One region of the Streptomyces sp. NPDC016459 genome, then DNA from elsewhere that is predicted to be linked to it. Evidence: riboswitches for the same ligand, from Rfam matches in the RefSeq annotation. Region 1 holds a riboswitch; the other holds the start of a gene.
What was found. A riboswitch is a leader RNA that binds a small molecule or an ion and turns the genes downstream of it on or off. The one in region 1 is predicted to bind glycine.
Positions count from the first base shown of each region.

Region 2: linked by a shared signal. The riboswitch ahead of gcvP (aminomethyl-transferring glycine dehydrogenase) and the one ahead of gcvT (glycine cleavage system aminomethyltransferase GcvT) in region 1 are both predicted to bind glycine.

Region 1 covers NZ_JBEYCR010000002.1:899,414-904,417, forward strand. The annotation lists gene glyA (serine hydroxymethyltransferase) at 1-892, opposite strand, end outside; gene gcvH (glycine cleavage system protein GcvH) at 925-1,305, opposite strand; gene gcvT (glycine cleavage system aminomethyltransferase GcvT) at 1,406-2,530, opposite strand; glycine riboswitch at 2,702-2,801, opposite strand; gene ABZ567_RS09800 (AAA family ATPase) at 2,953-3,615, shown strand; gene ABZ567_RS09805 (enhanced serine sensitivity protein SseB) at 3,741-4,481, shown strand; gene ABZ567_RS09810 (enhanced serine sensitivity protein SseB C-terminal domain-containing protein) at 4,556-5,004, shown strand, end outside.
Region 2 covers NZ_JBEYCR010000007.1:322,459-327,462, reverse strand. The annotation lists gene ABZ567_RS20105 (DNA polymerase IV) at 6-1,367, shown strand; gene ABZ567_RS20100 (PRC-barrel domain-containing protein) at 1,540-1,905, opposite strand; glycine riboswitch at 2,019-2,118, shown strand; gene gcvP (aminomethyl-transferring glycine dehydrogenase) at 2,296-5,004, shown strand, end outside.

The DNA of each region.
Region 1 (5,004 bases):
GCTCGGCGATGATGCGGGCGCCGTCCAGGGTGCGCTGCTGGCGCTCCTTGAACTCCTCCGAGGCGGCGACCTTGAAGGAGACGGCCTTGGCCGCGATCACGTGCTCCAGCGGGCCGCCCTGGAAGCCGGGGAAGACCGAGGAGTTCAGCTTCTTCGCGAACTCCTTCTTCGCCAGGATGATGCCGCCGCGGGGGCCGCCGAGCGTCTTGTGCGTGGTGGAGGTCACCACATCCGCGTATTCGACCGGGTTCGGGTGCAGACCGGCGGCGACCAGACCCGCGAAGTGGGCCATGTCGACCCACAGCTTGGCCTCGACCTCGTCGGCGATCCGGCGGAACTCGGCGAAGTCCAGCTGGCGCGGGTAGGCGGACCAGCCCGCGATGATCACCTTCGGGCGGTTCTCCTTGGCGAGGCGCTCGACCTCGGCCATGTCGACCCGACCGGCCTCGTCCACGTGGTACGCGACCACGTTGAACTGCTTGCCGGAGAAGTTCAGGCGCATGCCGTGGGTGAGGTGGCCGCCGTGCGCCAGGTCCAGACCCAGGATCGTGTCGCCGGGCTGGGCGATCGCGAAGAGGGCGGCCTGGTTCGCGGAGGCGCCGGAGTGCGGCTGGACGTTGGCGTACTCGGCGCCGAACAGGTCCTTGACCCGGTCGATCGCGATCTGCTCGGCGACGTCGACGTGCTCGCAGCCACCGTAGTAACGGCGGCCCGGGTAGCCCTCGGCGTACTTGTTGGTGAGGACGGAGCCCTGCGCCTCCATGACGGCGACCGGAGCGAAGTTCTCCGAGGCGATCATCTCGAGGGTGGACTGCTGACGGCGGAGCTCGGCGTCGACGGCGGCGGCGACGTCCGGGTCCAGCTCGTGGAGGGGAGTGTTCAGAAGCGACATGAAGCGATCCCTAAGGGGTCTCGGGCTCGGTCTCAGTTCCCGGCGGAGAACTCGGCGTACGCGTCGGCGGAGAGCAGGTCGTCCGGCGTCTCCGTGACGCGCACCTTGAACAGCCAGCCACCCTCGAACGGAGCCGTGTTCACCAGGGACGGGTCGTCCACCACGTCCTGGTTGGCGGCGACGATCTCACCCGTCACGGGGGAGTACAGGTCGCTCACGGACTTCGTCGACTCCAGCTCGCCGCAGGTCTCACCCGCGGTGACGGTGTCGCCGACGGCGGGGAGCTGGGCGTAGACGACGTCACCGAGCGCGTTGGCCGCGAACTCGGTGATGCCGACGGTCGCGACGCCGTCCTCGGCGTCCGACAGCCACTCGTGCTCCTTGGTGTACCGCAGCTGCTGGGGGTTGCTCATGGCCTGATTCTCCTGGATCGGGGGAGTACTGATGAACGTGGGTCTTGCGGGATGAGACGCGACGTGAGACGGATGCGTCACGTCCGGCTCGTACGGAGCGTCACTTCCGGCGCTTGTAGAAGGGCAGCGCCACGACCTCGTACGGCTCGTGGGTGCCGCGGATGTCCACACCTACACCCTGGGTGCCGGGCTCGGCGTGCGCCGCGTCCACGTACGCCATCGCGATCGGCTTCCCGAGGGTCGGGGACGGGGCGCCGGAGGTGACCTCGCCGATCACCTCTCCGTCCTTGACGACGGAGAAGCCCGCGCGCGGGACGCGGCGGCCCTCGGCGACCAGGCCGACGAGCCTGCGCGGCGGCGCGGTCTCGGCCCGCTCGGCGGCCTTCTCCAGGGCCTCGCGGCCGACGAAACGACCGTCGTTGGTCGTCTTCTCGAACTTCACGACCCGCCCGAGGCCCGCGTCGAAGGGGGTGAGGGCCCGGGTCAGCTCGTGGCCGTACAGCGGCATGCCCGCCTCCAGGCGGAGCGTGTCGCGGCAGGACAGGCCGCAGGGGATCAGGCCGACGCCCTCGCCCGCCTCGGTCAGCGCCTTCCAGACGGTCTCGGCGTGCTCGGGCTTCAGGAACAGCTCGAAGCCGTCCTCGCCGGTGTATCCGGTACGGGCGATCAGCGCGGGCACGCCCGCGACCGTGCCGGGCAGGCCCGCGTAGTACTTCAGACCGTCCAGGTCGGCGTCGGTGACCGACTTCAGGATGCCGGGGGACTCCGGGCCCTGGACGGCGATCAGGGCGTACGCGTCACGGTCGTCGCGCACCTCGGCGTCGAAGCCCTCCGCGCGCTCGGTCAGCGCGTCCAGGACGACCTGGGCGTTGGAGGCGTTGGCGACGACCATGTACGTGGTCTCGCCGAGCCGGTACACGATCAGGTCGTCGAGGATGCCGCCGTCCTCCTGGCAGATCATCGTGTAGCGGGCGCGGCCGTTGCCCACCGTGGAGATGTTGCCGACCAGGGCGTGGTCGAGGAGCTCGACGGCCTGCGGGCCGGTGACGGTGATCTCGCCCATGTGGGAGAGGTCGAAGAGACCCGCCCTCGTGCGGACGGCGAGGTGCTCGTCGCGCTCGCTGCCGTACCGGAGCGGCATGTCCCAGCCGGCGAAGTCGGTCATGGTCGCGCCCAGGGAACGATGCAGGGCATCGAGGGCGGTGAGGCGGGGGGCAGTGCTCATGGGGTGGCTCCCGGGTCCCAAGGGCGTGATCGGTGACGAACACATGACGGCGAGGACGTCCTCCCCATCTGTCATGGAACCTGAGAGGTTCACCGAGAGCATCTCGTCTCCGAGAGTTCGGCTTGCACCTTGGGTGGGGACACAGCAGGGTGTCCCGCTTTTCAGATCTGCCTCATCCGCGCGGTACGGGGCCTGAGAGATTCAAGGGAGGGTCTTGCTCCTTCGGCGTCCGGACACGCTGGGCGGTCCGGAACTCTCCCGCGCGGATTCGAGCGGCCGGTATGCGATTGTGTGGCGACTGTGCGCGCCTGGCGGGCACATCATTGCACGCGAGCTTCGCGGGGCATATCGCTTGTGTCCCATTACCACTTCTTTACACTTTGTGGGCAAGGGTCTCCCGAGGCCCGGCAGGGGGAGAAGCGATGAGGATCCAGCACAGCGGCGCGTGCGCGCCGAGTACGGGCATACCGTCCCAGCGGGCCCGCGCCAGGACCCGGGGCCGCGGCCGGATCCTGCGGGACCTCCGCCGGCTCGGCGGCCGGGGTCCGCGCGCCCTCACCTTCGCGGCCGGTGACCTCGTCGTCGTCTCCGGACTGCCCGGCAGCGGCAAGTCGACCCTCATGAAGCGCGCCGCGGAGGGCACCGGCATCGACTCCCAGGACGTCCGCGAGCACTGGGAGGCCCGGATGCCCGGCCTCCTGCCGTACGCCGTCTACCGCCCCCTGGTCCGGCTCGCGCACTACGCGGCGCTCCACCGCGCCCTGCGCTCCGGCGCGGGGGTGGTCGTCCACGACTGCGGCACCCAGTCCTGGGTGCGCGGCTGGCTCGCCCGCGAGGCCCGCCGCCGTGGCAGGGCCCTGCACCTGCTCCTCCTTGACGTCCCCCCGGGCACCGCCCGCGAGGGCCAGCGCGCCCGCGGCCGAGGCGTCTCCGCCTACGCCTTCGCCCGGCACCGGCGGGCCGTCGGCCGGCTCGTCGAGGCCGCCGAGTCCGGCCGCCTGCCGCACGGCTGTGCCTCCGCCACCCTGCTCGACCGGGACGCGGCGGACACCCTGCGGAGGATCGGCTTCCGGGAGGCCGCCTGAGGGACGCGCGGACTCCCGGCATTCTCGTTTGCGTACCCTTTCCGCCACGACCATGCCGAGGCGGCGTTAGGGTGCTGCCGGGGAGGCCGGTTGCGGCAGGCCGTGCGAGAAGGGGAAACGGGACCGTGGACGTGACGTGGCCGGGCAACGAGCTCGAAGAGGTCCTTGCCGCCTCACTCGGCAACCCGGCGGCCGGCGGCCGCCTGGTCGAGGTGCTCGGGCGCAGCCCGATCTGGGTCCCCCTGCCCAACGGCGGCGGACCCGAGAGCCCCGACCTCGACCTCGCCACCATGGAGATCGACGGCGCGGCCTACGTCCCCGTCTTCAGCTCCGAGCAGCAGTTCCTCGCCTGCGTCGGCACCCACATGTCGTTCGCCGTCGCGCCCGCCCGCGACTTCGCCCGCGGTCTGCCCCCGCAGCTCGGCATCGCGGTGAACCCCGGCGGCACGGTCGGCGTCCCGCTGCCCCCGCCCGCCGTCGCCGAGCTCTGCCGTGTCGGCCGCACTCCGCTCGACGGCCCCGCCACCGGCGGCCGCGTCCGGCTCTTCGAACCCGACTGGCAGGACGACCCCGTCGACTTCCTCGCCGCCGCCTCCGCCGAGTTCGAGGCCACCGGCGTCGTGACCAGCGCCCGCCGCGCCCTCGCCAGCGTCGAGGGCACCGAACCCGCCCTCTTCGTCGGCGTCCAGCTCGCCGCCTGGGACGGCGTCGACCGCCACGCGCCCCTGGACGCCCTCGGCCGCGCCCTGGGCCGGGTCGAGGTCGCCTGGCCGGTCAACCTCATCCTGCTCGACATGGCGCAGGACCCGGTCGGCGACTGGATGCTGGAGCGGGTGCGCCCCTTCTACCAGCGCACCGCCGGGTGACGGACGACCTGTTTAAGCTGAACTGAATCGGCGGCTGGACCAACGTGGTGAACGGAAGAGGGGTGGGACCCAGGGTGAGCGCGTCAGGCACCGCGGCGACCGGACAGGTCGAGCACATGCTGCGCCAGGTGGCACCCGGACGCTACGACGCGTACGAGCAGCTCCTGCACGCCCTCGCAGACGGCGAGCTCTGGATGCTGCTCTGGCACGGCTCTCCCGGCGCGTCCGACGCCCAGTACGGGAACATGGAGGTCGACGGCTTCGGTTACGCGCCCTGCGTCACCTCCGCCCAGGAACTCTCCGCCTCCGGCTGGACCCGCGCCCACGAGCTCGTCACCGGCCGGGAGATCGCCCGCGCCCTCTACCCCGACCGCTGGGGCGTCTGGCTCAATCCGCACGCCCCCGGCGGCGGCGTCGGCATCCCCTGGGCCGACCTGCGCCGGATCGCCACCGGCCTCGACCGGATGCCCGCCGGGCCGCTGCGGGTCACCGAGCCCGCCCTGGAGATCCCGCAGTTCTACGC
Region 2 (5,004 bases), on a different contig from region 1:
GTAGCGTGAGAGCCGCGCCGACGATCCTGCATCTCGACATGGATGCCTTCTTCGCCGCCGCCGAGCAGGCGGCGAAGCCCAGCCTGCGCGGAAAACCCGTGGTCGTCGGCGGTCTGGGGCCCCGGGGCGTCGTCGCCACCGCCTCGTACGAGGCGCGTCGGTTCGGCGTGCACTCGGCGATGCCCATGGGCCAGGCCCGGCGACTCGCTCCGAACGCCGCCTATCTCGTGCCGCGCTTCGCCTTCTACCGGTCGATCAGCGAGCAGGTCATGGAGCTGCTCGGACGGCTATCGCCGCTCGTGGAGCCGCTCAGCCTCGACGAGGCCTTCGTGGACCTGGAGGCCGGGGAGATCGCCGACGACAGCGCGAGCGCCCGCGCCGCCGGGGAGCGGCTGCGGGTCGACATCCTCGCGGCGACGGCGCTGACGGGGTCCGTGGGGCTCGCGGGGTCCAAGATGATCGCGAAGATCGCCTCGGAGGAGGCCAAGCCCGACGGGCTCGTCCTGATCGAGCCCGGGACCGAGCGCGAGCTCCTCGGGCCGCGTTCGGTCCGGATTCTTCCCGGTGTCGGTCCCGCGACCGGGGAGCACCTGCGGCGGGCCGGGATGACCACGGTGTCCGACCTCGCGGAGGCGGGGGAGGACGAGCTCGTACGGCTCCTCGGACGGGCGCACGGGGCCTCGCTGTACCGGATGGCCCGGGGACACGACGATCGGCCCGTGGTGGCCGAGAGGGACGCCAAGTCGGTGTCGGTCGAGGACACCTTCGACGTGGACCTGCACGACCGGGTGCGGATCCGGACGGAGGTGGAGCGGCTCGCGGAGCGGTGCGTGGGGCGGCTTCGGGCCTCGGGCCACTCCGGGCGGACCATCGTCCTCAAGGTGCGGCGGTACGACTTCTCGACCCTGACCCGGTCCGAGACGCTGCGGGGGCCGACGGACGACCCGGGCGTGGTGCGGGAGGCGGCGGGGCGGCTGCTCGAAGCGGTGGACACGACGGGGGGTGTGCGGTTGCTGGGCGTGGGCGTCAGTGGGCTCGCGGACTACACGCAGGAGGATCTGTTCGCCCAGGCCGAGGCGGAGGGCCTCACCGGCGGTGAGGCCCCCGCGGTGGACGCGGCCGAGGTCTCCGCCGTGTCCGAGCCCGAGCCCGAGGCCGAGGGGGCCGTGGAGCGGCGTTGGGCGCCGGGGCACGACGTGCGGCACGCCGTGTACGGGGCGGGGTGGGTGCAGGGGAGCGGGGTCGGACGGGTCACGGTGCGGTTCGAGGAGCCGTGGTCGGAGCCGGGACGGGTGCGGACCTTCGCGGTGGACGATCCGGAGCTCGTGCCGGGGGAGGCGTTGCCGCTGGTGCGAACCGAGGGGTGAGGGATGGTGGCCCGGCCTGGCGGGCGGGCCTGGGGTTCCCGCCGTACCACCCGCCCCTACCGCCCGTGCGAGTCGGAGGGGAGCTGCCGTGGGGCCCCGCTGTGGCTCGAGGGCGCGCGGGGGCGTGTCTCAGCGCCTCTGGGGCTCGGCAGGGGTGCCGGTGCCGGATCGGCTACTGGCCTGCCAGGCGGCCGAAGTCCGTGTCCGGGGTGTCCGTGGGGGATGGGGGGAGCGCCATGCCGTAGTGGCGGTAGAGCTGGAGTTCCTGTTCGGGGGAGAGGTGACGGCCCACGCCGAAGTCCGGGGCGTCCTTGATCAGGGCCCGCTCGTACGGGACATGGAGGCCGTCGTCGAGCAGGTCGCTCGGGTCCAGGGGGACGAACGCGTCCCGGCTGAACAGGCCGGTGCGGACGGCGGCCCACTCGGGGACGCCGGTCGCGTCGTCGAGGTACACCTCGTCCACGGTTCCTATCTTGTGTCCGTTGCGGTCGAACGCCTTGCGGCCGATCAGGCTGCGCGGATCGATATCGGTCTGCACGGTCCCTCCAACTGGTCGCAACTGCACGTACCCCCTACGAAAGTGCACATGTGGGATGTCGGCCACTTGAGCGAAAGGAGGCGGAACCTCGCTGGTAGGCTGGCTGTGGCTGTCGACCCTGTGCGGGAGAGTCCCCCGGAGAAATCTTCCGGAGGGCGCCGAAGGAGCAAATCCTCCCCGGAATCTCTCAGGCCCCTGTACCGCGCGGACGAGGTCACTCTGGAAAGCAGAGCGGTGTCCGACGGCATGCGCTCTCACCGACGGTGAAAGCCGGCGTGCCGCGAGGTGTGCCGGTGAAACTCTCAGGTTGAGATGACAGAGGGGGAGGCCGTCCGGGTACCCGCGCCGTGGTGCCCCTCGCAGGTCGTGACGACCAGGAGGCCTCCGCACATGACCGTCAACCGCATTTCGCTCTCCGAACTCGAACAGGGCATTCCGTTCGAGCAGCGGCACATCGGGCCCGACGTCGAGGCGCGCGCCAAGATGCTCGCCCAGGTCGGCTACGGCTCGCTCGACGAGCTCACGGCCGCCGCGGTGCCGGACGTCATCAAGAACACCGAGGCGCTGGCCCTGCCGGCCGCCCGCACGGAGGCCGAGGTGCTCGCCGAGCTGCGTACGCTCGCCGACCGCAACCAGGTCCTCGCGCCCATGATCGGCCTCGGCTACTACGGGACCTTCACGCCGCCGGTGATCCTGCGGAACGTGATGGAGAACCCCGCCTGGTACACCGCGTACACCCCGTACCAGCCGGAGATCTCCCAGGGCCGCCTGGAGGCCCTGCTGAACTTCCAGACCGTCGTGGCCGACCTGACGGGGCTGCCCACCTCCGGCGCCTCCCTGCTCGACGAGGGCACCGCCGCCGCCGAGGCCATGGCCCTGTCCCGGCGCGTCGGCAAGGTCAAGAACGGTGTCTTCCTCATCGACGCAGACGCCCTGCCGCAGACGATCGCCGTCATCGAGACCCGCGCCGAGCCGACCGGCGTCGAGGTCGTCGTCGCCGACCTGAGCGAGGGCATCCCCGCCGAGGTCGCCGAGCGCGGTGTCTTCGGCGTGCTGATCCAGTACCCCGGCGCGTCCGGTGCCGTCCGCGACATCAAGCCCCTGATCGACGCCGCCCACGAGCTCGGCGCCGTCGTCACCGTCGCCGCCGACCTGCTCGCGCTCACCCTGCTCACCTCGCCCGGCGAGCTCGGCGCGGACATCGCCGTGGGAACGACGCAGCGGTTCGGCGTGCCCATGGGCTTCGGCGGCCCCCACGCGGGCTACATGGCCGTCCAGGACAAGCACGCCCGTTCGCTGCCCGGCCGACTGGTGGGCGTGTCCGTCGACGCCGACGGCAACCGTGCGTACCGCTTGGCCCTGCAGACCCGCGAGCAGCACATCCGCCGCGAGAAGGCCACCAGCAACATCTGTACGGCCCAGGTGCTGCTCGCCGTCATGGCCGGCATGTACGCCGTGTACCACGGCCCCGAGGGCCTCAAGGGCATCGCGCGCCGCACCCACCGGTACGCCGCGATCCTCGCGGCCGGTCTGACGGCCGGTGGCGTGGAGCTCACCCAGGGCGCCTTCTTCGACACCCTCACCGCCCGTGTGCCCGGCAGGGCACACGAGGTCGTGGCCGCCGCCCGTGAGGCCGGCGTCAACCTGTACCGCGTCGACGCCGACCACGTGTCCATGTCGTGCGACGAGACCACCGGGCGGGCGCAGCTCGCCGCCGTGTGGGGCGCCTTCGGCGTCACCGCCGACGTCGAGACCCTGGACGCCGGCACGGAGGACGCGCTGCCCGCCGGTCTGCTGCGCTCCGACGCGTACCTGACCCACCCGGTCTTCCACGCGCACCGCTCCGAGACGTCGATGCTGCGCTACCTGCGCCGGCTCGCCGACCGCGACTACGCGCTCGACCGCGGCATGATCCCGCTCGGCTCCTGCACGATGAAGCTGAACGCGACGACCGAGATGGAGCCCGTCACCTGGCCCGAGTTCGGTCAGATGCACCCCTTCGCCCCGGTCGAGCAGGCGCAGGGCTACGTCACGCTCATCACCGAGCTGGAGGAGCGCCTCGCCGAGGTCACCGGCTACGACAAGGTGTCGATCCAGCCCAACGCCGGTTCGCAGGGCGAGCTGGCCGGTCTGCTCGCCGTCCGCGCCTACCACCGCGCCAACGGCGACCTCCAGCGCACGGTCTGCCTCATCCCGTCCTCCGCGCACGGCACCAACGCCGCCTCCGCGGTGATGGCCGGCATGAAGGTCGTCGTCGTCAAGACCGCCGACGACGGCGAGGTCGACGTCGCGGACCTGCGCGCCAAGATCGAGCAGTACCGCGACGAGCTGTCCGTGCTGATGATCACCTACCCGTCGACGCACGGCGTCTTCGAGGAGCACGTCGCCGACATCTGCGCCGAGGTGCACGACGCCGGCGGCCAGGTGTACGTCGACGGCGCCAACCTCAACGCGCTGGTCGGTCTGGCCAAGCCCGGCCACTTCGGCGGCGACGTGTCGCACCTGAACCTGCACAAGACGTTCTGCATCCCGCACGGGGGTGGCGGTCCCGGCGTCGGCCCGGTCGGCGTCCGCGCGCACCTCGCCCCGTACCTGCCGAACCACCCGCTCCAGCCCACCGCGGGCCCGGAGACCGGCGTCGGCCCGATCTCGGCCGCCCCCTGGGGCTCCGCCGGCATCCTGCCGATCTCGTGGTCGTACGTGCGCCTGATGGGCGGCGAAGGCCTCAAGCGGGCCACCCAGGTCGCCGTGCTCGCGGCGAACTACATCGCCAAGCGTCTCGAGCCGCACTTCCCGGTGCTCTACACCGGCCCCGCCGGTCTGGTCGCCCACGAGTGCATCGTGGACCTGCGCCCGCTGTCCAAGGCGACGGGCGTTACGGTCGACGACATCGCCAAGCGCCTCATCGACTACGGCTTCCACGCGCCCACGATGTCGTTCCCGGTGGCCGGCACGCTGATGATCGAGCCGACCGAGTCCGAGGACCTGAGCGAACTGGACCGTTTCTGCGACACGATGATCGCGATCCGGACCGAGATCGAGAAGGTCGCCTCGGGCGAGTGGCCCGCCGACGACAACCCGCTGCGCAACGCCCCGCAC